DNA from 3 places in the Kitasatospora sp. NPDC088160 genome. Region 3 is predicted to be linked to each of the others. Evidence: riboswitches for the same ligand, from Rfam matches in the RefSeq annotation. Region 3 holds a riboswitch; each other region holds the start of a gene.
What was found. A riboswitch is a leader RNA that binds a small molecule or an ion and turns the genes downstream of it on or off. The one in region 3 is predicted to bind cobalamin.

Region 1 (10,261 bases), on a different contig from region 3:
GCTTCGAGGTCGAGGTGCACGAGACCAACTCCGAGCAGCAGATGGTGGAGTGGCTGCACGAGGCGGCCGACGGCAAGGTGCCCGTGGTGATCAACCCGGGCGCGTTCACGCACTACTCGTACGCGATGCGGGACGCCGCCTCGCAGCGCACCGCGCCGCTGATCGAGGTGCACATCTCCAACCCGTACGCCCGGGAGACCTTCCGGCACACCTCGGTGATCGCCGCGGTGGCCTCCGGCACCATCGCGGGGTTCGGGCTCGGCTCGTACGAGCTGGCCCTGCGCGCCCTGGCCGAGCAACTCACCACGCGCTGACGCCTGGTCAGCGGCCCGGCGGCGGACTGTGCCCGCCGCCGGGCCGCCGTGTAGTCTCCCCGCTGAGAGGTGTCGGGAGGTGACCGTGACGCAGTACGCCGGGGGTGGGCAGGTCCCGCCGCGTCCCGTCGCTCCGCCGGGGCCGCAGCCGTCGGGGGCCGCCGCGCCGCCGCCGGTGCCGCCCGCTCCGGCTCCTGTTCCCGCCGCCGCGCCGCCGGTTCCGGCCGCTCCGGTGCCGCCCGCTCCTGTTGCCGCGCCCGCCCCGGCCGCACCCGCGCCCGGCGCGCCGGTCCCCGTCGGGTCCACCGGGCACTTCGTGCTGCCCTCCGGCACGCCCGTGCAACTCCCCGCCCACCCGCCGCAGCGGCACGCGCCCACCAGTCCGATCGCCGTCCTGCTGATCGGCCCGGCCGGGGCCGGCAAGACCACCGTCGCCCGGTACTGGGCCGAGCGCCGGCCCAGCCCGACCGCGCACATCAGCCTGGACGACGTCCGCGAGTGGGTGCAGTCCGGCTTCGCCAACCCGCAGTCCGGCTGGAACAACGCCTCCGAGGCGCAGTACCGGCTGGCCCGCCGCACCTGCGGCTTCGCCTGCCGCAACTACCTCGCCAACGGCATCTCCTGCATCATCGACGACGCCGTCTTCCCGGACCGCCCGGCCATCGGCCTCGGCGGCTGGAAGCGGCACATCGGCCCCGGCATGATCCCGGTCGTGCTGCTGCCCAGCCTGGACTCCGTGCTGCACCGCAACGCCCGGCGCGGCGGCACCCGGCGGCTCGGTGACGAGGAGGTGGCGCGGATCCACGGCCGGATGGCCGGCTGGTACAACTCCGGGCTGCCGATCATCGACAACTCGTACCTGGACGTGGCCGGCACCGCCGCCGAGCTGGACCGCGTCATCCTGGCCCGGCTGATGGGCATGCCGGTGCGCTGATCTGCGACGATCCGGCGGTGTCGGTGCCGGCTGCGATGATGTGCGGGTCCTGTCGAACCACCCCGGGGGAGCTGACGCCCGTGCCGGAAGGCCACATCATCCACCGCCTCGCCGCCGAGAACCGGAAGGCCTTCGGCGGCCGCCCGGTCGAGGTGTCCAGCCCGCAGGGCCGGTTCGCCGACGAGGCCAAGGCCATCGACGGGCAGCTGCTCACCGCGGCCGAAGCCGTCGGCAAGCACCTGTTCCTCGGCTTCGAGGAGGGCGCCTGGGTGCACGTCCACCTCGGCCTCTACGGCGGCTTCGCCTTCGGTACCGGGCCCGCGCCCGAGCCGGTCGGCCTGGTCCGGCTGCGGCTGGCCAACGACGACGGCTACGCGGACCTGCGCGGCCCCAACACCTGCGCGCTGGTCACCGGAGCGGAGAAGGCCGCCGTCGCCGCCCGGCTGGGCCCCGACCCGCTGCGCGCCGACGCCGACCCGGAGGCCGCCTGGCGCCGGATATCGGCCAGCCGGACGACCGTCGCCGCGCTGCTGATGGACCAGAAGGTGCTGGCCGGGGTGGGCAACGTCTACCGGGCCGAGGTGCTGTTCCGCCACGGGATCAACCCGCACCGCGCCGGCCGCGACCTCACCCGGGGCGAGTGGGACGCGATCTGGGCCGACCTGGTCGCCCTGATGCACGAGGGCGTCGGCGCGGGCCGGATCGACACCGTCCGCCCCGAGCACACCCCCGAGGCGATGGGCCGCCCGCCGCGCGTCGACGACCACGGCGGCGAGGTGTACGTCTACCGGCGGGCCGCGATGCCCTGCCTGGTCTGTGGCACCGACGTCCGGACGGAGCAGCACGCCGCGCGCAACCTCTTCTGGTGCCCCGCCTGCCAGGCGGCCTGACCGCGTTCGAGGGTTGCTCCGGCCGGGCCCCGGCGCGTCCTCCGGGGGAGCCGGTCAGACGACGGCCGCGCTGGGCTCGTGGTGTTCGGCGGCGGCGCACGCGTCGAGGAGGGGGCGCAGGGCCTCGTCCACGAGCCGGTAGCGCACGATCCGCCCGTCCTTGTCCCCGGTGACCACGCCCGCGGTGCGGAGCAGCCGCAGGGCCTGGGACACGGCGGGGTCGCGCATGCCGGTGGCGACGGCGAGGTCGGAGACGGCGAGCGGGCCGGCCCGGTGGAGGGCGAGCAGGAGGGCGAGCCGCCCGGGGTCGGCGAGCAGGGAGAACCGCTCGGCCCAGGTGCGGACGTGCGCGGGGTCGCCGATCGCGGCGATGGCCTCGCAGACCCGGTGTCCGTCGATGGTGCGGTGGCCCGCGCGGTCGGCCGGTACGAGATGCATGCGCACATTGTTGCAGGAGGGGGCCTGTGATCCTGGACACCTGCGCAGGTGCGCAGCCTTGCAAGGGTGGGTCCTGGCCCCTACGGTGTTCCCCGCCGTGGTGCTCGGGAAGACCGGTGACGGATCCTCAGGGGTCCCAGTCCGGAGCGGCCCTCGCCACTGTGATCGGGCCATCGTGATCGTCGACGATGGAGAGACGTCCGTACCCACGACGCCACTGGGAGCCTCGCGCACCTGGGAAGGCGGGTACGGGACCCCCGTAAGCCAGGAGACCGGCCACGGCATCTCACGAAGTGTTTCCACGAGGTGCTGGAGCGTGACCCGAATGACCCTGCCCGAAACCGCCGCCGCCGAGGCGCCGGCGACACCGTCCGTGCTGCCCACGTTCCGCTGGAAGCGCGAGGACACCGTCCGCACGGCCGGGCTGATGGGGGTGATCCTGGCCATGCACGTGGTGGCCTTCGGGACGCTCGTCTTCCTGGTCGCGCCCCACAACTACGCGGTCGGCACCCAGGTCTTCGGGGTGGGCCTCGGGATCACCGCGTACACCCTCGGCATGCGGCACGCCTTCGACGCCGACCACATCGCGGTGATCGACAACACCACCCGCAAGCTGATGGCGGACGGCAAGCGGCCGGTCTCGGTCGGCTTCTGGTTCGCCCTCGGGCACTCCTCGATGGTGGTGCTGATGGCCGCCCTGGTGGCGGGCGGCGCGCAGCTGGCCAGCACGCTGATGGACGACGACTCGGCCACCCACAAGTGGCTCGGGATGGTCGGCACGACGGCCTCCGGCGCGTTCCTCTACCTGATCGGCGCGCTCAACCTGGCCGCGCTGCTCGGCATACTCAAGGTGTTCCGGGCGATGCGGGCCGGGTCGTACGACGAGGCGCAGCTGGAGGAGCACCTCAACTCGCGCGGCTTCATGGCCCGGGTGCTGAACCGGGCGACCCGGTCGATCACCCGGCCCGGGCAGATGTTCCCGGTGGGCATGGTGCTGGGGCTGGGCTTCGACACCGCGACCGAGGTCACCCTGATGGTGATGGCCGGGTCGGGCGCGGCGGCCGGGCTGCCCTGGTACGCGATCGTCTGCCTGCCGCTGCTGTTCGCGGCCGGGATGAGCCTGTTCGACACCCTGGACGGGACGTTCATGAACTTCGCGTACCAGTGGGCCTTCGCGAACCCGGTCCGGAAGGTGTACTACAACCTGACGATCACTGGGCTGTCGATCGCGGTGGCCTTCGTCATCGGCACCATCGAACTGGTCGGCGTGCTGCACGAGAAGCTCGATCTGACCGACCCGGTCACCGGCTGGATCGCGGGCATCTCGCTGGACAACGTCGGCTACGCGATCGCCGGGCTGTTCGTGGTGGTCTGGGCCGCGGCGATCGCCTACTGGAAGCTGGCCCGGGTGGAGAAGCGCTGGGTGGCCGCCGAGTAGCGACGGCTGCGATCAGCGACGGCAGCGATCAGCGACGGCGCCTCCCCCGGGATCCCGGGGGAGGCGCCGTTTCGTCGCTGCGGGCCGGTGCCGGTCGTCGGGCGGGCGGGGTTCAGCGCTCTTCGCGGAAGTCGACGTGCCGGCGCGCGACCGGGTCGTACTTGCGCAGGACCATCCGGTCCGGGTCGTTGCGGCGGTTCTTGCGGGTCACGTACGTGTAGCCGGTGCCGGCGGTGGAGCGGAGCTTGATGACGGGGCGCAGTTCGCTGCGGGCCATGGGTGTCCTCCCGGGTTGGCGGGGTGTTCGGGGCTGGGGCGAAACCGTACACCGAAATGGAAGTCATTTTCATCTGGTGTAACGTGGGCTCCGTCCCGCCCATTCCCGGACGCCAGGGAGCACCCATGTCCGCCCACTGCCAACTCACCGGCCGCCAACCCGGATTCGGCAACGCGATCTCGCACTCGCACCGCCGCACCCGCCGCCGCTTCGACCCCAACATCCAGCACAAGCGCTACTGGCTGCCCGGTGAGGGCCGGTACGTCCGGCTCGCCCTCAGCGCCAAGGGCATCCGCACCATCGACACGATCGGCATCGAGGCCGCCGTCGCCCGCATCCGCGCCCGAGGGGGGAAGGTCTGATGGCCAAGCAGAGCAAGATCGCCAAGAACGAGCAGCGCCGCGCCGTCGTGTCCCGGTACGCCGAGCGCCGCGCCGAGCTCAAGCGGATCACCGCCCACCCCGGCACCGCCCCCGCCGAACGCGCGGACGCCCAGGCCGAACTCGCCCGCCAGCCCCGCGACGCCAGCGCCACCCGGATCCGCAACCGCGACGCCGTCGACGGCCGCCCCCGTGGCTACCTGCGCGCCTTCGGCCTCTCCCGGGTCAACCTCCGCGTCCACGCCCACGCCGGCCACCTGCCCGGCGTCCGCAAGGCCAGCTGGTGAGCGGCGTGGACGGGATCAAACTGCCCGTGGTGGTCGTCGCCGGACTGCACGCCGACGAACGCCGCGCCGCCGTCCGGGAGTTGGCGGCGGCAGCGGTGGACGCGGTGGTCCTCCACCATGACCTGCGGGAGGCCTCGCAGGGCGTCGTCCGCCGTGAACTGCGCGACGCGGGAGGCGGGTTCGACGTCGCCGACGTCCCGCTGGTGAACGACTGCCCCTGCTGCGCCCTGCGCGAGGACCTGCTGCCGCGACTGCTGCGGATCGCCGACGAGGGCCGGTACGGGCTCGCGATCGTCGAACTGTGGGGCGGCAGCGACCCGCACCCGGCCGTCGAGGTGATCGCCGGGGGAGAGGCGGACGGCCGCCACCTGGAGGACGCCGTCGAACTCGCGGGCGTGGTCACGGCCGTAGACCCGGACCGGCTGATCGGCGAACTCTCCGTCTCCGACGACCTGGTGGAGCACGGCGAGCACACCGCCGTCCAGGACCAGCGGACCCGCGCGGAGGCGCTCGCCCACCAGGTCGAGTACGCCACCACCCTCGCCGTCCCGCGCGCGACGGCGCACGCGCCCGGGCTCGCGTTGCTCCGCCAGCTCCACCCCACCGCCCGGGTCGTCCGGCTCGGCACCGGGGCGCTCACCCGGGCCGCCCTCGGCGGCTTCGACGTCGCCGCCGCCCGCGACCGGGTCAACCCGGCGATCGCGCTGCTCCCGCAGGAGAGCGACGAGGCCGGCGTCACCACGCTGGTCTGGGAGCGCCGACGCCCGCTGCACCCCGAGCGGCTGCACCGGGCGCTGGAACTGCTCGTCCCCGCCGCCCAGCGCAGCCGCGGCCGCTTCTGGCTGGCCAACCGGCCCGACCTGATGCTCGCCTGGGACGCCGCCGGGGCCAACCTCGCCGTCGAGGAGTGCGGCCCCTGGCTCACCTCCCTGCCCGACGCCGCCTGGGAGCTCTACCCGCCCGCCCGCCGGGCCGCCGCCGCCCTCGACTGGCACCCTCTGCACGGCGACCGGGTGCAGCAGCTCAGCTTCACCGCGGAGGGCCTCGACGTCGACGGCGTCACCGGGCTGCTCGACTCCTGTCTGCTCACCGACGCCGAACTCGCGGCGGGCGAACCCGGCTGGAAGGCCCTGCCGGACGCCTTCCGGGACCTGCTCGACCCCGTTCACTAAGGAGCCGTCACTGTGCGTAAGCGACCGAACCCGCCCAAGGCCCGGCCGAACCCGTTGTTCACGGCCGGCATCGAGTACATCGACTACAAGGACACCGACCTGCTGCGGCGCTTCGTCTCCGACCGCGGCAAGATCCGGAGCCGCCGCGTCACCCGGCTCACCGTCCAGCAGCAGCGCGCCGTGGCCAGGGCCGTCAAGAACGCCCGCGAGATGGCCCTCCTCCCGTACGCCGCCGGCACCACCCGGTAACCGGACCACCGTCACCACCGCCACCACCGTCACCACCCGACAAGGAGCCCCCGATGGCCGTCCCCAAGCGCAAGACGTCCCGCAGCAACACCCGGCACCGCCGGGCCCAGTGGAAGGGCAAGGCCCCGAAGCTCGTCCCGATCACCCTCAACGGCCGCGAACTGCTCGTCCCCCAGAACCTGGTCCCCGCCTACCGCCGCGGCCTGATCGACCCGGAGGGGGCGTAGCGACCACGGAGGGGGCGTGCGGGGGTGGGGGCGCGCCCTGTCGGGGGTGCTCGGCGGGCGGATCGGAGTGGGGGTTCGTAGGCTCGACGCATGTCTGATGCGTACGCGGGTCGGCGGGAGCGGGTGAGGGAGCACTGCAGTGCGGCCGGGGCCGATGCGGCGCTGATCACCCGGGCGGCGAACGTGCGGTATCTGACGGGCTGCGCGCCCTGCGGGGCGACGCTGCTGCTGACCCGGGAGCGGGTGCTGCTGGCAGTGCCGGACGATCTGCCGGCGGACGACACCGGGGAACACCTGATCGCGCCGGACGTCACCCAGGTGCCGGTGGCGGCCTCGGCGGACACCGCCCTGGCGGCGGCCGCCGCCGCCGTGCGACTGGGCGTGGCGGACCTGGCGGTGGAGGAGCACGACCTGACCGTCAGCCGCCACCGCGCGGTGGCGGGCCTGGCGGAGGGGGCCCGGCTGGCCGACCTGGGGCAGGTGGTCGAGCGGCTGCGGGTGGTCAAGGACGAGCACGAGATCGCCGACCTGCGGATCGCCGCCGAGATCGCCGACCAGGCGCTCGGCGAACTGCTGGAGTCGATCCTGGTCGGCCGCACCGAACGGCACCTGGCGATGGAGCTGGAACGCCGGATGATCGACCACGGCGCGGACCGGGCGGCCTACCCGGTGTCCGTCGGCACCGGCAGCCACTCCGGCCAGCCCGCCCACCAGCCGACCGACCGCCGGGTGGAGGAGGGCGACTTCCTCACCGTGGTGATGGGCGCCCAGTACCGGGGCTACGGCGTCTCCACCGCCCGGACCTTCGTGATCGGCGCCGCGCCCGCGCCCTGGCAGGTGGAGCTGCACCGGCTGGTGTTCCGGGCCCAGCGGGCCGCCCGGGAGGCGCTCGGGCCGGGCGTGGAGCAGTGCGTGCCCGACCGGGCCGCGCGGCAGATCCTGGAGGCGGCCGGCCACACCGAGACCTCCCCGCACCCGGTGGGCCACGGCATCGGGCTGGAGATCCGGGAGGCGCCGCGCCTCGGTCCGTCGGACATGGGTAAACTGGACAGCCGCGTGCCGGTCACCGTCGGCCCAGGGGTCCACCTCCCGGGCAAGGGCGGTGTCCGGATCGAGGACACGCTCGTGGTGCGTCCCCCAGAGGAGGGCGGGCCCGAGCTGCTCACCATCACCACCAAGGAGCTCCTCGCCCTGTGACCGCGGCCGCCCGTCGGCCGTCGGCGGCAGGACGCAAGCCTTGGTTCCTTGACAGCTATATCCAGGAGTAAGTGCGCCCGTGGCTTCCACGAACGATCTCAAGAACGGCATGGTCCTCAAGCTGGAGGGCGGCAAGCTCTGGTCCGTCGTCGAGTTCCAGCACGTCAAGCCCGGCAAGGGCCCGGCCTTCGTGCGCACGAAGCTCAAGGAGGTCCTGACCGGCAAGGTCGTCGACAAGACCTTCAACGCCGGCACCAAGGTCGAGACCGCCAACGTCGACAAGCGCGGCATGCAGTTCTCGTACAAGGACGGCGAGAACTTCGTGTTCATGGACACGGACACCTACGACCAGATCGTGGTCGAGCCGGCCGTCGTCGGCGACGCCTCCAAGTACCTGCTGGAGGGCTTCGAGGCCCTGGTCGCCATGTACGAGGGCTCCCCGCTGTACATCGAGCTCCCGGCCTCCGTCGAGCTGCTGATCTCCCACACCGAGCCGGGCGTCCAGGGCGACCGCTCCACCGGCGGCTCCAAGCCGGCCACGCTGGAGACCGGTGCCGAGATCGCCGTGCCGCTCTTCATCGTCACCGGTGAGAAGATCAAGGTCGACACCCGCGACGGCAGCTACCTCGGCCGGGTGAAGTAAGTCCGTGTCGGCCGCACGTAGCAAGGCCCGCACCCGGGCCTTCCAGATCCTCTTCGAGGCCGACCACCGCGGGGTCGACCCGCAGCGGGTCCTCGCGGACTGGGTGGCCCGCGCCCGCGAGCCGAAGCCCGACGAGGGCACCCCGCAGGTCGGCGAGTACACCATGGAGCTGATCGAGGGGTACGTCCAGCACGCTCGCCGGATCGACGACCTGATCTCGCAGTACGCGGTGGGCTGGACCCTCGACCGGATGCCGATCGTGGACCGCAACGTCCTGCGGCTCGGCGCCTACGAGCTGATCTGGGAGGACGGCGTCCCGGACGCGGTCGTCCTGGACGAGGCCGTGGAGATCGCCAAGGAGTTCTCCACGGACGACTCCCCGGCCTTCGTCAACGGCCTGCTCGCCCGCTTCCTGGAGCTGAAGCCGAGCATCCGCCGGTAGGTCCCGACCACCGGCGGTGGTGAGACCCGCAGAACGGCCGCTGGACCCGGATTCCGGGTCCAGCGGCCGTCGCGCGTTTCACCCGGGCGGCGTAAGGTGGTGCCCTACTCGCCAGTAACTTGGCGTTCGGAAACCCGCAGTGAAGGGCAGGCCACCCCCATGACCACCGCGACCCGCAGCGAGTTCGACCAGGGCATCGCCCTGACCCGGCACCCTGACGAGCCCGGCCGCTACGAGGCCGAACTCGGTGCCGGCTGGCAGATCGGCGGCGGGGTCAACGGCGGGCTGCTGCTCGCCGTCGCCGGACACGCGCTGTCGCTGGAGCACGGCGACCACCCCGACCCGGTGTCGATCAGTGGTTACTACCTGTCCGCCTCCACGCCCGGCCCGGCCACCGTCCGCACCGAGGTGCTGCGCACCGGCCGCGGGCTCTCCACCGGCACCGCCTCGCTCAGCCAGGACGGCGTGGAGCGGCTGCGGGTGGTCGCCAGCCACGGCGACCTCTCCACCGCCGACGGCGAGGTGCGCACCAGCGCCGTGCCGCCGCAGCTGCCGCCGCCGGACCAGTGCGTCGGCGTCGAGCACGCGCCCCGGGAGCTGATCGCCCAGGCCGAGCTGCTGGAGCGTTTCGACCTGCGGCTGGACCCGGCCACCATCGGCTGGGCGCTCGGGCAGCCGTCCGGCAACGGGCGGATCCAGGGCTGGTTCCGGCTCGCCGACGGCCGCGATCCCGACCCGCTGCTGCTCCTGCTGGTCGCCGACGCGCTGCCGCCGGTGACCTTCGACCTGGGCCTGCCCGGGTGGGCCCCGACCGTCGAACTGACCGTCCACCTGCGGGCCAGGCCGGTCCCGGGCTGGCTGCGGGTCACCCACGCCACCCGCAACGTGGCCGGCGGGTACTTCGAGGAGGACGCCGAGGTCTGGGACGAGTCCGGCCGCCTGGTCGCGCAGTCCCGCCAGCTCGCCCGGGTGCCGCGGACGGCGTGAATCACATCGTCTTACCGTCGGTTACATTCCTGTGACACGCCGTACGTGTGCGGCGCGCGCGGATGGGGAGATAGACGGTCAGCGGCGAGCCGGCCGCTGACCGTCACCCGCCGACGGTACCCGTCGATGCCAGGAGCCATCCCGTGAGCGAGCGCAGCGAGCGAACCACCGAGAGGCGCGCAGGGGCGCAGGCCCGTGCCGAGCGCAGCGAGGTGGGCGCATGAGCCGCAACGGCCGTGCCCGCCGCAACTCCGACTGCACCGCCGGCGGCCCGCGACCCACGGTGCGGGCGCCGCACCAGCGGCGGCGGGCCGAGGGGGCCGAGCAGGCGTTCGTCATCGGGATCCTGACCAGCGCGGCCGACTTCGCCCGGGCCCGTGCCTGGG
Region 2 (10,261 bases), on a different contig from region 3:
GAGGAAGCCGAAGAGGTACCCGGAGAACGCCCCGTACGCGGCCAGCATCGGGACCTCCCAGCGCCGCCGCCGGGTTCTCGGCAGGAGCCCGGCGAGCATGCCGACGAACGCGCAGCCGAACATCTGGTACGGCATCCAGGGGCCGACGCCGCCGGTGAGCAGCGCGGAGGCGAACAGCGAGGTGCAGCCGAGGGTGAAGCCGAAGCCCGGGCCGAAGACCCGGCCGGCCAGGACGAGGACGAAGAAGACCGTCTCCACTCCGGCGGTGCCGGCGCCGAGCGGGCGCAGCCCGGCGTTGACGGCCGACAGGACGCCGAGCATGGCGAGGGCCTTGGCGTCGATGCCGCCGGCCGCGATCTCCGCGATGACGACGGCGAGCACCAGGACCAGCAGGGCGCCGAAGATCAGCGGCGGGGCGTAGGAGGAGCCGAACTTTCCGGGGGCGACGACGAACGGCCAGGTGAAGGCGACCAGGCCGATGAAGGCGGCCAGGGCCGCGACGACGCGGGCCCGGCCGGGGATCCGGACGGCACTCACCGGGCGGCCTGCGCGGGCGCGAGGGCGGCGGCGACCTGTCGGGTGGTCAGGTAGGGCAGCGGGGCGAGGATCTTGGCGGTCTGGGGGGCGAAGGTGGGCGAGGCGACGATGACCTCGGCGGTGGGGCCGTCGGCGACGATCTCGCCCTCGGCCATCACCACCACCCGGTCGGCGGCGGCGGCGACGAACTCGACGTCGTGGGTGGAGACGACGACCGTGCGGCCTTCGGCGGCGAGGGCGTCCACGATGCCGGTGAGCGCTTCCTTCCCGTGGTAGTCGAGCCCTCGGGTGGGTTCGTCCAGCAGCACCACCCGTGGCGCGGCGGCCAGTTGGATCGCCAGGACCAGGGCCAGCTTCTGGCCCTCGGAGAGGTCCCGGGGGTGGGTGCCGTCGGGGATCCCGGGGGCGAGCCGGTCGAGGATCTGCCTCGCGGTCGGGCCGGCTGTGGTCGGGCCGGCGACGGTCGGGCCGGCTGCGCGGTGGGCCTCCAGGTCGCTCTGGGCGAGTTCCTGGGCGACCGTCTCCAGGTACAGCAGGTCGGTCGGGGTCTGCGGGACGAGCCCGACGAGCTGTCGGGCCCTGGCCGCGGAGAGCCGCTTGGGGTCCATGGCCGGCCCGCTGTCGGCTCCGAGGACCTGCACGCTGCCACCCTGTCGCGGGCCTGAGCCCTGGAGGGCCCACAGGAGCGAGGACTTGCCCGAGCCGTTGCGCCCCATCAGCGCCGTGACCTCGCCGGCCCGCAGACCCAGCCCGATCTCCCGGACGGCGGTCACCTGCCCGTACCGGACGACCACCCCTCGGGCGTCCAGCACCCGTTCCCCCGCCACCGCTGCCCGGCGCGGCGGAGGAACGGGCACGTCGTTCAGCCGCTCCCGCAGCGGGGCGGCGGCGCGCCGGGCGTCCCGGACGGAGAGCGGCAGCGGCCGCCACCCGGCCAGCCGCCCGAGGTCGACGACCGGCGGCGCGATCGCGGTGCGCCGGAAGACCTCGGCGGGCGGCCCGTGCACGACCGTGCCGTCGCCGGGCAGGTAGGCGACGCGGTCGGCGTACTGGACGACCCGCTCCAGGCGGTGTTCGGCGAGCAGGACGGTGACGCCGAGGTCGTGGACCAGACGGGTGATGGCCGCGAGCACCTCCTCGGCGGCGGTCGGGTCGAGCGCCGAGGTCGGTTCGTCCAGGACCAGGACGCGCGGGTGCGCGGTGAGCACCGAGCCGATGGCGACACGCTGCTGCTGGCCGCCGGAGAGCTCGTGCAGGGCGCGGTGGCGCAGGTCGGCGAGGCCGAGCAGGTCGAGGGTCTCCTCGACGCGCTTGCGCATCACCGCCGGCGGGACGGCCAACTGCTCCATGACGTAGGCCAGTTCCTCCTCCACCGTGTCGGTGGTGAAGCCGGCCAGCGGGTCCTGCCCCACCACGCCGACCACGTCGGCCAGTTCGCGAGGGGGGTGGTGCGCGGTGTCCCGGCCGTCCACGGTCACCCGGCCGCGCAGGGTGCCGCCGGTGAAGTGCGGCACGAGGCCGTTGACGGCGCCGAGCAGGGTCGACTTGCCAACGCCGGTGCGGCCGACCACCAGGCAGAGCTCGCCCTCCGGGATGTGCAGGTCGACGTCGCGCAGGACGGGGGCGGTCTCGCCGTCGTACACCACGCCGACCTGGTCGAATCGGATCACGTGCTCACCTCGGGGGTCGTGCGGTCGGCGCCGGTGCGGCGGGTCCCGGCGGCGGGCTCCGGGGTACGCCCGGGCTCCGGGGTACGCCCGGGCGGAGGCGCGATGACCCCGGCGGCGCCGGCCAGCAGCAGGGCGAGCACCGGGACGAGCGGCAGGCTCGGCCAACTGAGCGGGTAGAGCGAGGGGTTGAGATCGGTGGCGGCGTAGCCGACGGTGGCGAACAGCAGGACGGCGGCGGTCACCCCGCAGCCCGCGACGCCCCACTCGGCGGCCCGCCAGCGGTCCGGCCGGTAGGTGGTGCGCCGTACGCGCCGGCCGCCGAGGACCAGCCCCGCCACGCAGAGCAGGGCGCCCGCGAGGAAGGCGGGAAGTCCCAGGGCAGCGGGGGCGGTTCCGTCCAGGAGCCCGTACACCCCGGCGCACAGGCCGCACATGCCGAGCAGCATCAGGGCGCCGGTGATGCGGCGGGAGCGGCGGGTCGCGGTGCCGGAGCGGCCGTAGCCGCGCGAGTCCATCGCGGCGGCCAGGTGCAGCGAACGCTCCAGCGCGTCCTCCAGCACCGGGACGACGATGCCGCGCAGCGCGCGGATTCCCTTCCGCTGCCCGGCGCGCAACCGCCGTGCCCGGGCGACGCGTTGGACGCTCTGCACCAGCTGCGGGGCGACGCTGAGCGACACCGTCACGGCGACGCCCAGCTCGTACAGGGCGCCGGGCAGGACGCGCAGGGCGCGCTTGGGGTTGGCGAGGGTGTTGGCGGCGCCGATGCAGCAGATCAGGCAGGCCAGGCGCAGCCCGTCGAAGGCGGCGGAGAGGGTCGCCTCCAGGGAGACCGGCCCGCCGATCTGGATGCCCGCGTACCAGGCGGGGGTGGGCAGGTGCGGGAGCGAGAAGAGCAGGTGGTCGTGCGGGGTGATGCCGGTGGCGAAGACGCACCGGAACACCACCCGGATCGCCACCACGGTCAGAGCCAGCCACAGGTAGTAGGTGAACCCGCGCGCCCACGGGGCCTCGGTCCGGCGGGCGGTGACCACGTAGCCGAGCACGGCGAGGACGAGCAGGAGCAGCAGCGGGTTGGTGGTGCGGCTGGCCGCCGTCGCCAGGGCGAGCGCCCAGGTCCACCAGGCCAGCGGGTGCAGGTTCCGGGGGCTGCGCCGGCTCCCGGCGTCCCGTCCGGGGGTGGGCTTCGGCTTCGGGGTGGGCTTCGGGGGGCCGGCGTCGGGTTTGTCGGGCATGGTCACCGGATCACTCGGCCCGGCGGCGGCGCCGTCGCGCGACGACCACGGTGGCCGCGCCCAGCGCCCCCACGAGGGCGGTCGCGATGACGGCGGGGGCCATCGACCCGGAGTCGTGCGGGGCGTCGGCCACCGGATTGGCGTCCACCACGCCGCCGGGCACGGCGGAGGTCGACGTCGGCGCGGCCGCGGCCTCGACCGTCTGCGGGGTCGGCTGATCGCTCGGGGTGTCCGTCGGCGGCGCGGTGGACGGCTCGACCGGCACCGGTGTGGCGGGCACGGGCGTCGGCTCGGGCGCTCCGGGCGGAGTGATGCCGTCCTCGGGGGTGGCGGCGGCGCCGGGCCCCGGGGTAGTGGCGGGCGCGGGCGGACGGGCTCCGCCCGCCGGGGGCTTGGCGGGGGCCGGGGCCCGGCCCGATCCGGTGCCACCGGCGGTGCCGGTGCTGCCGGTTCCGCTTGCGTTTCCGGTACCGCCGGTGCCGCCGGTTCCGCCGGTTCCGCCGGTTCCGTCGCTCGAACCGGTGCCGCTGCCGCTGCCGCCGGTCGTACCCGTGGCACCCGTCGACCCGCCGCCGGAGACGCTGGAATCGCCGGAGCCGCCCGTGGTGCCCTGACCGGGGTCGGCGGGCTGCCCGCCGGGGCTGGAGTTGTGGGCGCGAACGCTGTCCGGCGAGAAGCCCGGCCGCCCCTCGGTGCCCTCGACGTTGGTGCCACCGAAGATCCAGAGGTCGACGCTGCCGGGCTTCGGCTGGTAGCTCATCGCGCCGAGCTGGCTGTAGGACCACTCGTTCTGGCCCGGATCGGCGTGCCAGTACGACCAGTAGGCCGTGGCCGGGGGCGTCAGGACGCACTTCTCCTGGTCCGGGGCCGGGAACTGCTTACCGCCCTGGAAGCCGCTGTAGCCGATCCGGCAGATGAACGCCGGACCGTCGTGGCCGGTCCCGGTGGTCTTCCAGCCGCCCTGGTTGAGCAGGGTGAAGCCGGTGGTCGGGGTGGTCCCGCAGGAACGCAGCAGCGGGCCGCCCCACTTGCTGAAGTCCACGGCGAGCACCACGCCGGAGGCGGTGGTGCACTGGTCGATCGGCAGCGGCGCCGCGGACGCCGGGGCGGTGCCCACGGCGACGCCACCGAACGCGAGGGCGAAGGTCAGGGCCGCCGCCCCGGACAGCCGGCCGAGCCGACCGCCGAGTCCCCGGCTCACCGGTGACGCCCCGGGGCGGCCGCGGTGCGGCGCCGGGCGACGAGGACGGCCGCCGCGCCGAGCGCGGTCAGCACGCCCGCACCCGCCGTCAGCGTCAGGGCCTGGGTTCCGGTCCCGGCCAGGCTGCCGGAGCCGGTCTGCGCCGCCACGCCACCGGCGGGCGCGCCCCTGCCATCGGCCGGGGCGTCGATGCCGCCGGCCGACCAGGTGGCCGAACCGTCGCCGGTCGAGGGAGCGGCGGTGTCCGAGGGCCCAGCCGTGGCGGGCAAGCCCATCGGGCCCGGCGTGTTCGTGGGAATGTTCGTAGGTGTGCCGGTCGGTGTGCCCGTGGGCGTGCCGGTCGGGGTGCTGGTCGGCGAACCCGTCGGGGTCGCCGTCGGGGTCGCCGTCCCGGTGGAAGTCGGAGTGGGCGTCGGCGTCGACGTTCCCCCGAGGTCCCGGAACAGCGTGCCGAACGAGATCCCGGTGGCACCGCCGAGCACCTGCGTGGACGCGCGGACGTCCGATCCCGGCTGCCCGGCGGAGGCCACGTTGAACCCGCCGTCGCCGTTCTGCTGGCCCGACAGGAAGTCGCGCGCCTTGGCGATCTGGGCGCCGTACGTGGACTGGCGCAGTGTCATGCCCTGGATGGCGAGCGCGGCCGAGTTGGTCGAGTCGCCGGCCGCTCCCGGGAAGCCGCCGTCGGGCAGCTGCCGCGCGGCGAGCCAGCCGAGGCCCTGGTCGACGGCCCGCGCGGCTTCGTCGCCCGGCACGAGGGCGAGGGCCATGACGGCCATCGCCGTGCTGTCCACGTCGGAGTCACCGGTGGCGGGGATCAGGCTCGGCCACGAGCCGTCCTGGTGCTGGAGGCCCTTCAGGTAGGCGATCGCGGGAGCCGCGTTCGTCGAGTCCCCGGCCCGGAGCTGGGCCATGATGCCGAGCGCCTGGGAGAACACCGAGGTCGCGTAGGTGTAGTTGCCGGGCGCCGCGCAGCCGGTGTTCTGGTCGGCCTTGATACACACGAGGGCGGCCAGGGCGGCGATCAGGTCGTGGCCGCCGAAGGCGCGCGGGTTGCGGCCGACCACCTCGGCGAGCAGCGCCTCCTTTCCGATCGAGCCGCCGCCTGCGTACTCGGTGCCGATGCCGGTCCAGTCGTTGACGGTGCGCTCGCCGGCGTCCTTGCCCGGCTGGTCCAGGAAGTCGACGATCCTGCGCAGCGCGGCGTCGTCGGTGCCGGTGGCCGCGAGGGCGTAGGCGCCGTCGATGGTGAGGCCGAAGTCGGCGAAGGCCGGGAAGCCCTCGTAGTAGCGGCCGTTGATCAGGCGGGACGGGTCGGTGAGGTAGGCGCTGCCCTTGGCGGCGTCGGGGGCTCTCCCGGCAGGCGGCGTGGTCGCGGGCGAGGTCGGCGGCGTGCTGGCGGGTGTCGTCGGCGGGGTGGTGGCGTCCGGGTTGTGTCGGACGCTGGTGAGGTCGGTGCCGGTCAGGGCCAGGATCGCCTGCTCGGTGGCCGCCGGGTCCGGGTCGGTGGTCGACGCGTCGGGGCCGAAGCCGCCGTCCGTGCCCTGCCGGGCGGCGAGCCAGGCCGTGGCGGCGGCCCGGCGGGTGTCCTGTCCGGTGGCCTTGAACGCCTGGGCCGCGCTCGCGGTGCTGATGGTGTCGCCGGGGGCGCCGAGGTACGGGAGGAGGGATCCGTCGGCCTGCTGTCCGGCCGCGAGCTGGTCCGAAGCCTTCCTCGCGGCCGTCTCGTACCCGGGCGCCGTACGCAGGGCGAGGACCGCGAGGCCGGTGGTGAGCGGGTCGGACTCGCAGTGGTCGCCAGCGACGATCATCGATCCGGCCACCCCGCCGTCGGCGCACTGGAGCGCCGTGAAGCGGGCGAGCGCCGGGGCGGGTGGCGTGACGCCGGCGCGCTGGAGGGCGATGACGCCGAGGGACTGAACCCAGGGCGAGGCCGCGCCGAGGAAGTCCCCGGCGGCGGTGCACTTGCCGTTCTCCCCCGCCGCCGTGCAGACATGGCCGGTGAGCGCGGCGATCAGGTCCCGGCCGCCGAAGGCCCGGGGATCGCCACCGGTGCTCTCGGCGACGAGGGCCAGCAGTGCGGCGGCCCTCGCATCGGGCCGGCCGGCCGGTCCGTCGGGGTGGAGGAAGGCGTCGGTGTGAGCGGAGAGGAAGGCGACCGTCCTGCGCAGCGCCGGGTCCTGCGTGCCGGCGGCGGCGAGGGCGATGGCGGTGAGGGCGGTCCGGGGGTAGTCCGGCCCCTCGACGGCCCAGTTCTCCATGTGGTCGCCGCCGACGAGTTGGCGGGCCAGCCAGGCCGCGGCGGCCGCCGGGTCACCGGCGGCGGACGGCCCGGTCGGAGTCGGGGTCGAGGTCGGAGTCGGGGTCAGGGTCGCCGAGGGCGACGGCGAGGCGGACGGCGAAGCCGGCGAACCACCGCTCTTCGCCCGGACGGAGTCCGGCGTGAAGCCCGGTGCCCCGCTGGTGCCGCCGATGTCGGTGCCGCCGTACACCCAGGCCTCGACCTCGCCGGGCTTGGGCTTCTGCGTCCCGGCGCCGAACCGGCTGTAGGACCAGGCCTGTTGGCCGGGTTCGGCGATCCAGTACGACCAGTACGCGGTGGCCTGCGGGGTGTTGACGCAGGGTTCCTCGGCCGGCGTCGGGTACTGGGTGCCGCTGTTGAAGGTCCCGGTTCCGAGTCGGCAGATGAAGGCGGGTCCGTCGTGCTCGGTTCCGGCGGTGGTGAAGCCGGCGGCGTGCAGCAGGTTCATCCCGGTCGTGGGGTGGGCGTCGCAGCCCCGGACGACACCGCCGCCCCAGTGCGTGAAGTCGACGGCGACGATCGCGCCCGTCGTCGCCGTGCACCGCTCGATCGGGTCGGCGGCCGCGGTGCCGGGGCGCCCGAACAGGACGCTTCCGCAGGCGGCGACCGCGACAGCACCGGCGACCACCAAGGAGGCGAGGTCCCGGTTCCTGTGACGTGTGCGACTGCTGCTGACCCTCACGACGACTCCCTGGTCGGTCGACGTGGGACGCAACGGCGCAGCCGACGGTCCCCTGGGCAGGGACCGTCCGGACCGCGTCGTAGTCCGCGACGACGCAAGTGCTCTGTGAACAGGGCCCCCGGTCCAGGCATTCCGGCTCACCCACCACAGGTGGGTCCACGGTTGCGGGTCAGCGCCGGAGTTGGACCGGCTTCCCCTGAATGCCGAGGGCAAAAAATCGGTTCATCAGACCACGACGGCCGAACGGGAGTCAACGGTCCGTCACGTCGATCACATCACCTCGTCGGCCGGTGCGCCGTGCGGTAGCGTCCGCGGTGGCCGAGCGGGGGAACCCGGTGCGAATCCGGGGCTGACGCGCAGCGGTGTGGGGTGGCGATCGTGCTGCCCCGAGCCCGGATGCCCGCCCGGCCACGCACCATGGCGAAAGCCGGCCCACGCGATCCGGGCGGCGACCGCTCCGGCCGTCGCGCGCCCTCGAACGGACGCCGGAACTCCGGGGCAGGGTCGGCGCCCGCCACCCCAAGGAGCCTGTCCCGTGTCCCTCCTCGCCCCCTCGCGGACCACCCCTGCCCGCGCCGCCTCCGCCGTCACCGTCGCCCTGACGGCCGGCGCGCTCCTGCTCTCCGCCGTCCCCGCCCACGCGACGGCCAGCCCGACCCAGATAGCCACCTCGAAGAGCACCGGCGTCACCTACCTGAAGTCGCTCCAGGCCGCCGACGGCAGCTACGTCACCGGCGGCGGGCTCTCCAACGAGTGGGCGTTCAGCGCACTCGCGGCCGCCGGCACGGCCGCCGCGGACGTCACCCCCGGCGGCGACCCCACCAAGAACGCCCGCCTGGTCTACCGCGGCCAGCTCGCCGCCCCCGGCTGGCCGAGCGCCTCGCCGGTCGTCACGGACTACGAGCGCGGCATCCTCAACGCCTACGCCGCCGGCATCGACCCCGCCCGGGTCGGCCCGGGCCGCAACCTCGTCGCCGACCTCGCCGCCTACTGGCAGACCGCCGAACCCGGCTACTACGGCCCGTCCGCCAACTTCAACGGCACCGTCTTCGGCCTCCTCGCCCTCGCGGGCGCCAAAACCCAGGCCGGCAGCCCTCGCGTCCCGCAGCCGCTGCTCGACACCTCCGTCACCGCGGTGCGCGCCAACCAGCACAACGATGGCGGCTGGAACTTCAGCAAGGCCGCGGGCGACCCGAACGCCCTCGCCCAGGGCAGCGACATCGACATGACCGGCGCCGCCATGGCCTCGCTCTGCACCGGGGGCGTCGCCGCCACCGACCCGGCGATCGTCGCCGCCAAGAACTTCCTCAAGGGCAAGCTCACCGCCTCCGGCGCCTTCAACGCCATGTTCGGCGTCAACACCGACTCCAACGGCTGGGCCGTCTCCGGCCTCAACGCCTGCGGCATCAACCCCCAGGGCACCGACTTCACCAGCGGCACCGGCAAGAGCCCCGTCGACTTCCTGATCGCCCAGCAGTTCAAGCCCGGCGGCGGCTTCAAGTACCTGCCCACCGACACCACCCCCTCCCCCTACGCCTCCGTCGACGGCCTGCGCGCCGTCGCCGGCGCCGGCTTCACCGCCACCCCGCCGACCCCGACCACCACCGGCGAGCCCGCCTGGGCCGCCGCCACCGCCTTCGTCCCCGGCACCGCCGCCAAGCTCGCGCTGGTCATCGACGACGGCACCGGCGCGCTCAAGGTCTGCGCCGCCACCCTCACCCCGACCGGCACCACCGCGACCCTCGGCGACGTCCTCGACGCGGCCGCCGGCGCCGCCCCGAGCGGCTGCGTCACCTCGGTCGCCCCGTCCACCGGCGGCGACACCGTCACCGCGATCAACGGCACGGCCAACAGCGGCTCCTCCACCTGGCAGGTCAGCCTGGACGGCACCACCGCCACCGGCGCCACCCGGGCCACCACCGTCCACCTCGGCGACACCGTCTCGCTCCGCTACGGCAACTGATCCGGAGACCCTGGCCGTCCTGGACGCCGGGTACGAGCCAAGCCACGAAAGCGGCGAACTGACCTGCCGTCAGCTCTCCGGTGCACGGAGCGGCCTCCACCGGGCCCACCGGCGGGCCGAGCCCGCACCACCCGACGCCGGCGCCCCAGGCCACCCTCTCCGCGACCCGGCGGTCCCCCAACTCGCGGTCCGCCTGGGGGACTTCTGGGGAACGGGACCTGGCCGGTTTGCAGCCTGGACTGCGCGGTCGAGGTGCGGTTTGCTCATCACCGACCAGCCCTACAGGAGGGCCGGGAGGAATCGGGGAATCACATCATGACCCGTTCGATCAAGGCGCTCGCCGCACTCGCTCTGGCCGGGGCATCCGTCGTCGGCGTGACGTCGCTGGCATCCGCCGACCCGAACCCGTCCAACATCGGCTCCTCCCCGCAGTGGGTCCGGCTGAGCACCAGCCACTCCGCGGGCGTCTACACCGCCGCCGACGCGGGGTCCGGCAAGTACAAGAACATCACCCTCGCGCCGGGCGACTCGGCCTGGGCGGACTGTTGGGTGGCCGGCGGGAACGTCGGCAATGACGGCGACGTCTGGTACCACACCACGTGGGTGTACCAGTACGGTGTGGTCACCCCCTCGGGGTCCTCCTGGACGTTCGCACCCTACGTGGACGGCGCGGCGAT
Region 3 (10,261 bases):
CACCGACCCGCTGTCCATGGGGATCTGGCAGAGACCCAATAGGGCGACTTGGCTGAGACCGTCGTTCGGGGGACGCCGGATCTCGGCGGCATCCCGTTCCTGCGGGTAGCGGGCGAGCAATCGGTAGGTCTGCGAGCGTTCACCGGCTGCCAGGACCGGGCCGATCTCGCAGGTTATGGTGAGGTGCAGCCGATCAGGGTCACCAGGAAGCCCGGTGGACAGCGGAACTGTCGGGGTGTCAGTCACGATGCGCCTTTCTGCGGACCCGTACGCGAACCGGGCGATCCGCAGGCTGACAGAGGTGCGCCACGGGTGCCCGACCATTGGCAGTATCAGCCGAAGTCCACGGAATATGCCAGGGTGCCGACGAACGGCTCCCGGCCGCATGGGCCGGCCGCCCGGCCGGGGGCGGGGTCTGTCGGTAGCTCAAACCCGGGACGTAGGTCCTCCAGCCCGAGGCGGAGAGACCCCCGCCCGCCCGTGTGCACGCCAGCGTACGGGCGTGGTTACGCAGTTCGTCGAGTGCGCCGAGGTCGTTGACGTTGACGATCTTGTCCTCGGCGCCGGGCGGGAGAGTCTTCCCGTCCGGGGTGACGGCGACCGCGGTGATTGCGCCGGTCCGGGTGCTGGTACCGCCGAGGTGTACGTCAACACGCTGAGGTCTTCGGCCGGTTCACTTGTCGAGGCGGTGTCCATGGACACCAGCCTGTACCACTGAACGACTGACCGCTCGGCCGGCCTCCCCGGTCAGCGTCCGACCGGGACGACCGGGGAGACCTGCGCGACAGGCCAGCGGGGGCCGCCCGGGCCGCCCTGCCACGCCCACTGTTCCTCGGGGGTGACGGTGATCCCGTAGTCGTACAGGTGCGGCGACCCGAGCGCCTCCCACTGGGACCAGGCGGTCATCACCTCGTCGCCGATCCGCCGCGGCCCGCCCTGGAACAGCACCGCGCCCCCACCACCGTCCGTGGACAGCGCCGCCCACGAGCGGTCGCCGTCGTGGAACCAGACGTTGACACCGTCCTCGTCCCGTCCCGTCAGAACGACGGCGTCCGGGACGGCGACGCGCACCGCGAAGCGCAGGTGCCAGTCGTCGGCCAGCGGCGCCGGATCGCGTTCCACCACCCGCCGCACCTCGGGCTCGCCACCACCGCGCACCGCCGTGTACGTGGCGTGGTCACCGCGCGTCGGAGCCGGCCCGCACCGGTCGGCCATGAACTGCGCCAGGCCCTGCACCCAGCCCGTCGCGCTGCGTCCGTCGTCGGCAACGGTGAGGGCGACGTGGCCGAGCCTGCCCCAGGGGTAGACGATCCGGCCGCCCGGCTTCGTCGCCTCCACCCAGTCCCACGGGACGGCCTCGACGGCGTAGGTGGCGTGGAGCCGGTCGACTCTGGCGCCGTCGGGCGGCCCCGCGTGGGTGGCGTCGCCGGCCAGCACCTCGGCGTCGACCCCCGCGGCTGCCAGGCGCTCGCGGGCGAACGCCGCCAGCCGCTCGTCGACCTCGGTCGACACCACCCGGCCGGGTCCGGCCCGCCAGGCCGCCAGAGCACAGGTCCAGCCCTGCCCGCCGCCGACGTCCCACACCGTGTGCCCGGGCTCCAGCATGAGGCTGTCCAGCATGTCCGCCACCACGCCGGGCGCGGACAGGCTGGAGGACGGCAGACCGTCGGTGACCTGGGTGATCGCCGCGGCGTTGACGTCGCCGTACAGCTCGTCGGCCCACCCGGCCGCATCAGTGGCGCGGTCCATCGCCACGTAGGCGCGATCGTCCCAGCGCCACAGCCGATCCGGTGCGAACAGGTCGCGCGGCAGCGCGGCCATGGCCTCCCGCAACCACGGCGAGTCCTGGGGCCACGCCCCGCCTTGCTCCATCGCCGCGTCCATGCGCACCCGACGCTCCACCAGATCGGCGTCGGGGCTCACGACTTCTTGTGCTTCCCGCCCGACGGCGGCGCGGGAGGCACCTGCCCGTCCTGGTTGCCCGGCGGCGGGCTCCCCTTCTCAAGCGGCGCTGGCGGCTTCTGGTGATCGCCCATGCTGCTCCCCCTTCCTTCCGCGTACACGCTGACTGGCCGACCATCCTGGCGCAGCCCGGCGCCGGCCGGTAGACGGCGTGCGGTCGCACTTCGAGGGCGTGCGGGTCTCGGGCGCGCGCATCCCGGGAGCGCGGCCAGGTACGGGCAGAACCGGAGCCCGCCGTGCCGCAGACAGCTCCCGCCGGGCGCCTCGCCGCACCGGAAGTACGGCGACGGAGCCCGCCGGGTTGCGGCAAGTCGTCAGCGGCAGTGGGCCGCACCTGTCATCGCTCTCATGCTGCTGGCGGAACAGGCCCGCGAGGAACGGTGGCCTCGCTGGGCAGCGGGACTGGTGCCCGGTGTGCGGCGGCATCCTCCAGTCCGGGTTCGGGACCGGCTCTCGCTCAGATCGCCGGCCGCGTGGGATGCTGCCTAGCATGATCGACTCTCCTGCTACCGAAGCGCCGGGTGGGGCCTGGTCGTTCGCGGCGGCGCGTGAGCCGGCCGAGTTCCCCGCCGCCGGGGTCCACGGTGTGCCCGGTGTCTGGCACGCCGGGGACAGGGGGCGGACCCTGTGCGGGATTCGTGGCCGGTACCTGTCGTTCTTCCTGCACCACTTCCAGCCGCAGGACCTGGCCTCGTGCCGGAAGTGCCGGGCGCTGGCCGAGGCGGCGCCGACGCGGCCGTGCGGGCAGGAACGCCTGCACGACCTGCTCCTCCAGGAAGCCGACGACGGGCCGCTGCGGACGGACCTGCTGGCCGCGCTGCGCCGGGGCGCGCGGATCGCATACTGGGGCACCGGCCCGGCACGCGACCTCACTCGGTCCTACGCGCGGCTCGACCGGATGACGGAGGAGGCCGGCCCGGCCGCCGAGGCACTCGCGGCGGCCGGCACCTCCCTCACGCTGGCCCGCGTCGAGGACACCGACCAGCAGTACCTCATCGTCCTGCCGTACGACGGCCGCGCCCGCATCGCCCGCGGTCCGGCGACCGTCCCTCCTACCGCATCGCCCGCGGTCCGGCGACCGTCCCTCCTACCGCTTCGCCCAGCCCTCCTCCGACGCCACCAGCAGCGCCGGGCGACGGGCGGGACGGCCCCTGAGGCCTGTCCCGGCCCCGGTCAGCGTGAACCCGTTTCAGGGTCGCGTTGGCGGCCACTGCGACACAATCTCAGGATGATCGGCAACCGGATCATCCGTCGCACCGATCGAACCAGCATGCGATTGCCTTCTTCAGCGACTCCACTCCGACAGCCCTCCACCCAGCCGACGTCGCCCAGGTGTCGACGCGGCTCGGGGAGATCGACATGCAAGCGATCCTCCGTTCGGTCGTGGACAGTGGTGCGGGCTCCACATTCGGCCACGGGTTCATCGGCGATCCGACGGAGTACCTGCTGGCCCACTTCGGCGCGCTACGCGGGTTCTACGAGGAAGCGGCCCGGAGGCGCCTCCTTGTCGTGCTGTGGTGGGACTGACTCACCTTCTCGTAGAACCGCGGTGGCCAGAGCAGTGCCGTCGGCCGTACCGAGCGCAGCACGTCCCGGTAGTCCTCGATGGGGCAGTACGTGACCACCGGCCGGGTGAGCAACGGCGCCGAGAAGTGTCCTGTTGCCTGTACCTCGTCGGGTGCAGCAGCATGTCTTTCGTGCTCGGACTGTACCGGGGCGCGAAAGGGGAAAGGGCTCTCACTCATGTCCACATTCCTTCTGATACACGGTAGTTGGCACAGCGGGCGCTGCTGGGAGCGGGTGGTGCCGCTGCTGGAGGCGTACGGGCACCGGGTGTTCGCGCCGTCCCTGACCGGCTGCGGGGACAAGGCGCACCTGCTCGGACCGGAGGTGGGACTCGACACGCACGTCGACGACGTGGTCGGGCTGGTCGCCGAGCAGGACCTCGACGACGTCGTCCTCGTCGGCCACAGCTACGCGGGGCTGGTGATCTCCTCCGTGGCCAACCGGATCCCGGAGCGCATCGCACACCTCGTCTACCTCGACGCGCTGGTCCCGCAGGACGGCGAGTCCGCGGTCGACGTCCAACCCGTGGGGCGGCGGATGATCGAGCTCGCCGAGAAGTCCGAGAGCGGCTGGCGCGTCCCCCCGATGCCCGAGCTGCCCGCGCCCCTCGGCCTGTTCGGCGTCACGGACCCGGCGGACGTGGCCTGGCTGCGCGAGACGCTCACGGACCAGACGGTGCGCTGCCTTCGGCAACCCGTGCGACTGGACAACCCGGCTGCGGACGCGATCCCGCGCACGCACATCCACAACGTCGGCCCCACGCCGCCGGGCATCACCCGCCGCCCCGTCCCCCCGATCCAGCCCAATGGCTCCGCCGCGCAGGTCTGGGAGCTGCCGACCGGCCACGACTGCATGATCACCATGCCGAGGGAACTGAGTGAACTGCTCCTCAAGCTCGCCTGAGTAGTACATCGTTGACCTGAGGTGATCTCGGTCTGCGGGTCGGGCATCGGGTCGGCGTGGATCCGGGGGAGATCGGGCAACTCCGTGGTGAGCCGGCCGCGCGGGTGGGGCTTCGTCGCAGGTCAAGCTCGCTGTGGGTCTACTGCTGGTCGTCCTTGAGGGCTTCGGTCATCTGCTCGTCGATGGCCCTGATCTGGTTGCGGTAGGGGTGGAGGGTGGCTTCGATGCCGCCGCTTGGTGCTGTCGGCAGCGGGGCGGGGCACGGGCTCAAGCTTGGGCCTCGTGGTCGCGATCAGCCGTCGTGGTGGTCCGCCTGCTCCTTCCTGTGGCGTGGGAGTCGGTGGGACTCGACCGGTCGTCCGCCGGCGAGGTGCTCGGTGACGATGCGGCCGGCGACAGCCGGGTCGATCTTCCCGTACCAGATGTCGTCCGGCTGCACGCTGGCGACGGGGGCCTGGTTGCAGGGGAACTGGCACCCCGTCTGGGTGACGAGCACGTCGTCGTCGCCGAGGCCGTGCTCGGTCAGTTTCTGTACCAGGGCGCGTAGTCCCTCCTCCGCGCCCTTGGCCGCGCAACGCGGGCCGCGGCACACCAGGACCTGGTGCCGGTGGCCGGGGACTTCCTCCCAGGCCGCGGACGTGAGGCCGGGCTCCTGGCCGGTGATGGCCCTCGTCACCGCGGCCACCGCGGGGACCGCGTCCGGCGAGTCGGCGAGGCGGGTCGCGACGAGGAGTTCGGGACGGTGGCCCGCGCGCTTGCGCCACCAGTACGCCGCGATCCGCCGTAGCCAGGACTGGGCCGGGCCGGACGCCGCGAGGCGGACGCCGATCACGACCACGGTCTCGGCGCCCGCGTCGGCCAGCCTGGTCAGCTCGGCCGACAGGGAAGGGTCTGCCTGCTGCAGGAACGCGATCGAGGCCTGGTGCGACGCCGCTGTCCGGAGGAGTTCGTCACGGCGGACGGCTTCCCCCATCGACATGCCGACCAGGAGCGTGGCACTGCGGCGGGCGAGTGCGCCCGGGACGGGGCGGGTCATGGTGTTGTCCCTTCGGGGAGCAGTCCGTTCCACCGGATGTGCGGTCTGTCGTGCCGGGGGTGTCGTTCCACGGTGACGTCGACGCCGTAGACGTGCGCGATCGTCGGCGAGGTGAGCACGTCGGAGCTGGGCCCGTGGGCGACCAGTCGGCCGTCGAGCAGGACGGCGACCTCGTCGCAGTAGGCGGCGGCGAGTTCGAGGTCGTGCAGCGCGGCTACCGTGGTGATGCCCAGCCCGCGTACGGTGCCGAGGAAGCCGAGTTGGTGGCGTAGGTCGAGGTGGTTGGTGGGCTCGTCGAGCAGGAGCACGCCGGGCTCCTGCACCAGTGCCCGCGCGAGCTGGACCCGCTGCCGCTCGCCACCCGACAGCGTCGGCCAGGACCGGTCGAGCAGGTGGCCGACGTCGGCTGCGGCCACGGCCGCGGCGAACACGGACCGCTCGTGGGCGTCGGTGGCGGAGTTCGCCGGCACGGGCCAGCGGCTGCGGTGCGGCGTGCGGCCGAGATCGATGACCTGACGGACCGGCAGCGACAGCCGGGTGTCCGCCTGCTGCTCCATGAAGGCCACCTGTCGTGCTCGTCGGCGGGCCGTGAGTGCGTGGAGATCCTCTCCGTCCAGGAGGACCCGACCCTCGCTCGGCCGGGTCAGTCCGGCGACCGCGCGCAGCAAGGTGGTCTTCCCGGCGCCGTTGGGTCCGAGCAGGCCCGTGATCCGGCCGGGGGCGAACGCGAGCGAGACCGCGTCCAGCAGCGTGGCTCCGCCGATGCTCACACGAAGTCCCTCCGTGCGCAGCTCGGCGGGGGGCGTCACCGTCACTGCCCCCTCCCGTCGGCCCGCCCCTGGCGCCACAGCAGCCAGGCGAAGAAGGGCGCTCCGAGCCCGGCCGTGATGACGCCGACGGGGATCTCCCGGTCGGGGAGGACCGAGCGCGCCACGATGTCGCTGCCCACCAGGAGGGAAGCGCCCACCAGTGCCGACACGGGCAGCAGGAGGGCGTGGCGCGGGCCGCAGACGAGACGGACGACATGCGGTACGACCAGGCCGAGGAACCCGATGACGCCGGTGTGGGCGACCAGGCACGCGGTTACCAGCGCGGCGGTGGCGACGAGGACCCAACGGGTGCGCTCGACGTGGACGCCGAGGGAGCGGGCGGCGGTCTCGCCGAACGCGAAGGCGTCCAGGTCGCGGGCCGAGGAGGCCAGGACCGTGACACCGGCCAGCGCGACCGCGGTCAGGAAGACGGCGGTGGGCCACCGCACGCCGGCGACCGAGCCCAGCGTCCACTCCATGACACCGCGCGCCGCGTTGCGGTCCCCGAGGACCAGCACGACGAACGAGGTGTAGGCCCCGCACATCTGTCCCACCGCGATGCCGGCGAGCACGGTCCGGGTGGTCGGTAGCGACCGGGTGCGCGCGCCGGCCAGTGCCAGGACGACGACGGCGGCTAGCAGGGCACCGGCGAAGGCCGCCGTGGACACCGCGCCGGTGCCCACGGCGCCGGACACGCCGACGCCGAGGACGATCACGGTGACCGCGCCGGCGGCGGCTCCGTCCGAGATCCCGAGCAGGAAGGGATCGGCCAGGTCGTTCCCGGTCAGCGTCTGCAACACCGCGCCGCAGACCGCGAGGCCTGCGCCGGTGGCAGCCGCTCCCAGAACGCGGGGCAGCCGCAACTGCCAGACGATCTGGTCGTCCAGCAGCGTGACGTGCGGGTTGCCCAGCCCGAGACGGCGCACCACGACGTCGATCACCGTCCGGACCGGCTCGTGTTGCGAGCCCACGGCGAGGCCGAGGAGCACGGTGGCCAGGAGCAGGGCCGCACCGATGGCCAGGGCCGCCGTCGCGCGGCCCGGACCAGGGGGCCGCGCGACGGCGGGGTGGGGCGCGGTCATGAACCCGGGTGCAGTCGGCCCAGTCCCGCGGACACCCGGGCGGCACCGTCGGCGAGCAGCACGCCGGGAGTCGACTCCGAGAACGGCACCACCACGAAAGCCTTGCGCTGCACGGCGGTGAGCTTGCTCAGCACCGGGTCGTTCTCCAAGTAGTCGATCTTGGACTGGGCCGTGTCCCAGCCGGCGTCCGCGACCACGATGGCGTCCGGGTCCGCCGCGACGACCTTCTCCCAGCTCACGTTCTGCCAGCCACCGGACAGGTCCCCGAAGACGTTGCGGGCGCCCACGGCATTGAGAACGAGTTGAGGTCCGCCGTGGCCGGCCCCGACGAACGGCGCCTTGGTGTCCGAGTCGTACCACAGGACCTTCAAGCCCTTGCCCGCGGCCGTCGCCGTGAACTCGGCCAGCTGCTGCTCCTGTTGCTGCTGGATCGCGGCGGCCCGCTCCGTGACACCGAAGACCTTGGCGACGTCGTTCAGTTCGCCCCACACCGCCTGCCAGGTCGTCGGCGGCACCTGGCTCTTGTCCGAGCAGCCGAACGGGGACAGGTACGACGGGATGCCCTGGCCGCGCAGTTCCCCCCGGGTGCCCGCGACCTTGTCGGTGAACGCGCTGGAGTAGGAGGCGTACAGGAAGTCGGGACGGGCCGCGAGGAGCTTCTCCTTCGTCGGGTAGTCCTTGGAGAGCACCGGGACGGAGTCGTAGGCCGCCTTCCACTTCTCCGGGATGGAATCGTCGAGGTAGGCGGTACCGGCCATGCGGGACTGCAGGCCGAGGGCCAGGGCCACCTCGGTGGCACCCTCGTTGAGCGTCACCAGCCGGTCGGGCGGCGCGCCGACCGTCACGGTGGACCCGCAATTGTCGACGCTGACCGGCGCGGCAGTTCCGGTCGTCCCGCCGGACGTGGTGGGCGCGGGGGCGCCCGTGCAAGCTCCGAGCATGCCGATGAACAGGAAGGCCGCGACCGCCCGGCCGACACGTATCGGACCTGTGGGACGTACGGAACATATGGAACGGAACGGATACGGCAGACCGCTGGGCACGTGTTCTCCAAAACCCTCGTGGAACATGTAGCGCCGTGGCCGGTCTCCTGGCTTCCGCATCAACGCGCCGCGGCCGACCTTCCCGGACGGCTCTTCCAACCCGCCCAGTGGCCCTGACCGCTGGAAAAGCCGGTCAGCGAGGGCCGCGGAACTCCGCGGCAACAGTGGCGAGGGCCGCACCGGACTCAGACCGGTTTCCCGTACACCACGGCGATGGCAAGGTATCAGGCGTGGTCAGGTCGGTGCTGGCCAGCCCGTGGGATGGTCGTCTGGACCGTTCCTGGGGTTGCGGGAGGGATCGGCCACGGGGCCCGGTCGGGGGTCTCAGGTGCGGGCGGCGACGATCCAGTTCCTGAACTCGACGGCGTAGTGCCGCAGGTGGTGGTCCAGGACCTCGTCCGGGCACGTGACGGGGAAGTAGGGCGCCGCCACTCGGCCGGCGGGCGGAGACGCGGCTGGTCGTCGGCGTCGAGCGGATCGAGCACGCCGTCACCGACCCTGCTCGGCGGCGGAGGCACCGGGCCGTCGAAGGGGGGCCCGCGCACGCCCTCCCGCGGACCTGCGACGGGTGGTCAGGGGTGTGTTCCCCCACTTCGGGGGCAAGCGACGAGGCGGAGCGGCTCACCGAAAGGGTGTGTCGTGCCGGACAGAGCGCCACCCCTGGGGATAGTTCGTACATCACCAGCAATCACGCGGGCGACGGCCCGGCGGTCGTGCCCGCCCAGTGCCGGAGGAACGATGGACGACAAGCCGAGACGAAGGAGCAACGGCATGGCGAACGACCAGAACGACGCTACCGCGCGGCGCGACGAATCCCTCGCGGATCCGGTGGCAGGGCGGACAGGGTGGGACGAGGTCGACGCGCGGGCGGTGGACACCGTGCGGCTGCTGGCCGCCGACGCGGTGCAGAAGGTCGGCAACGGCCATCCGGGCACCGCGATGAGCCTGGCCCCACTGGCGTACCTGCTGTTCCAGAACGTCATGCGCCACGACCCCGGCGACGACCGGTGGCTGGGACGGGACCGCTTCGTGCTCTCCTGCGGCCACTCCAGCCTGACCCTCTACATCCAGCTCTACCTGGCCGGCTACGGCCTGGAACTCTCGGACCTGCAGGCTTACCGGACCTGGGGCTCCGCCACCCCCGGGCACCCCGAACACCGGCACACCCCCGGCGTGGAGATCACCACCGGCCCGCTGGGCCAGGGCCTGGCCAGCGCGGTGGGCATGGCGATGGCCGCCCGCCGCGAACGTGGTCTCCTCGACCCGGACGCCGAAGCGGGCACCAGCCCCTTCGACCATCACGTCTACGTGATCGCCTCCGACGGAGACATGATGGAGGGCGTCACCGGCGAGGCCGCCTCCCTGGCAGGGCACCAGGAACTCGGCGACCTCATCGTCTTCTACGACTCCAACCACATCTCCATCGAGGACGACACCGACATCTCCTTCAGCGAGGACGTCCCGGCCCGCTACGCCGCCTACGGCTGGCACGTGCAGACCGTGGACTGGACGCGCACCGGCCGCTACGTCGAGGACGTCGACGTGCTCCTGGCGGCCACCCGCGCCGCCCGGCAGGAGACCGGCCGCCCTTCGCTGATCATGCTGCGCACCGTGATCGGCTGGCCCGCCCCGACCAAGCAGGACAGCGGCAAGGCCCACGGATCCGCGCTGGGCGAGGACGAGGTCGCCGCCACCAAGCGGCTGCTGGGCTTCGACCCCGAAGAGCACTTCATCGTCGAGGAGGACGTCCTGGGCCGCACACGCGAGGCCGCCGACCGCGGCCGGCAGGTGCACGCCGAGTGGGACGAGAGGTTCGCGGCCTGGCGCACGGCGAACCCCGAGCGCGCCGTCCTGCTGGAC

Region 1: another riboswitch for cobalamin. It lies ahead of ACIOGZ_RS17710 (HoxN/HupN/NixA family nickel/cobalt transporter); the one in region 3 lies ahead of ACIOGZ_RS26820 (ABC transporter substrate-binding protein).
Region 2: another riboswitch for cobalamin. It lies ahead of ACIOGZ_RS24900 (prenyltransferase/squalene oxidase repeat-containing protein); the one in region 3 lies ahead of ACIOGZ_RS26820 (ABC transporter substrate-binding protein).

Annotation. Positions count from the first base shown of each region.
Region 1 is NZ_JBIUSS010000010.1:208,315-218,575, forward strand. It holds gene aroQ (type II 3-dehydroquinate dehydratase) at 1-314, shown strand, start outside; gene ACIOGZ_RS17695 (AAA family ATPase) at 394-1,248, shown strand; gene ACIOGZ_RS17700 (Fpg/Nei family DNA glycosylase) at 1,329-2,138, shown strand; gene ACIOGZ_RS17705 (metalloregulator ArsR/SmtB family transcription factor) at 2,193-2,576, opposite strand; cobalamin riboswitch at 2,658-2,872, shown strand; gene ACIOGZ_RS17710 (HoxN/HupN/NixA family nickel/cobalt transporter) at 2,902-4,014, shown strand; gene rpmG (50S ribosomal protein L33) at 4,127-4,291, opposite strand; gene rpmB (50S ribosomal protein L28) at 4,417-4,653, shown strand; gene rpsN (30S ribosomal protein S14) at 4,653-4,958, shown strand; gene ACIOGZ_RS17730 (CobW family GTP-binding protein) at 4,964-6,130, shown strand; gene rpsR (30S ribosomal protein S18) at 6,143-6,379, shown strand; gene rpmF (50S ribosomal protein L32) at 6,433-6,606, shown strand; gene ACIOGZ_RS17745 (M24 family metallopeptidase) at 6,697-7,803, shown strand; gene efp (elongation factor P) at 7,883-8,446, shown strand; gene nusB (transcription antitermination factor NusB) at 8,451-8,888, shown strand; gene ACIOGZ_RS17760 (thioesterase family protein) at 9,048-9,875, shown strand; gene ACIOGZ_RS17765 (hypothetical protein) at 10,096-10,261, shown strand, end outside.
Region 2 is NZ_JBIUSS010000016.1:126,123-136,383, reverse strand. It holds gene ACIOGZ_RS24920 (ECF transporter S component) at 1-537, opposite strand, end outside; gene ACIOGZ_RS24915 (ATP-binding cassette domain-containing protein) at 534-2,207, opposite strand; gene ACIOGZ_RS24910 (CbiQ family ECF transporter T component) at 2,204-3,439, opposite strand; gene ACIOGZ_RS24905 (hypothetical protein) at 3,450-4,640, opposite strand; gene ACIOGZ_RS24900 (prenyltransferase/squalene oxidase repeat-containing protein) at 4,637-7,621, opposite strand; cobalamin riboswitch at 7,726-7,869, opposite strand; cobalamin riboswitch at 7,947-8,023, shown strand; gene ACIOGZ_RS24895 (hypothetical protein) at 8,157-9,584, shown strand; gene ACIOGZ_RS24890 (hypothetical protein) at 9,900-10,261, shown strand, end outside.
Region 3 is NZ_JBIUSS010000018.1:121,264-131,524, forward strand. It holds gene ACIOGZ_RS26775 (hypothetical protein) at 1-246, opposite strand, end outside; gene ACIOGZ_RS26780 (hypothetical protein) at 503-718, shown strand; gene ACIOGZ_RS26785 (protein-L-isoaspartate O-methyltransferase) at 748-1,923, opposite strand; gene ACIOGZ_RS26790 (hypothetical protein) at 3,322-3,489, shown strand; gene ACIOGZ_RS26795 (alpha/beta fold hydrolase) at 3,706-4,431, shown strand; gene ACIOGZ_RS26800 (hypothetical protein) at 4,571-4,702, opposite strand; gene ACIOGZ_RS26805 ((2Fe-2S) ferredoxin domain-containing protein) at 4,724-5,467, opposite strand; gene ACIOGZ_RS26810 (ABC transporter ATP-binding protein) at 5,464-6,237, opposite strand; gene ACIOGZ_RS26815 (iron chelate uptake ABC transporter family permease subunit) at 6,279-7,358, opposite strand; gene ACIOGZ_RS26820 (ABC transporter substrate-binding protein) at 7,355-8,203, opposite strand; cobalamin riboswitch at 8,421-8,626, opposite strand; gene tkt (transketolase) at 9,173-10,261, shown strand, end outside.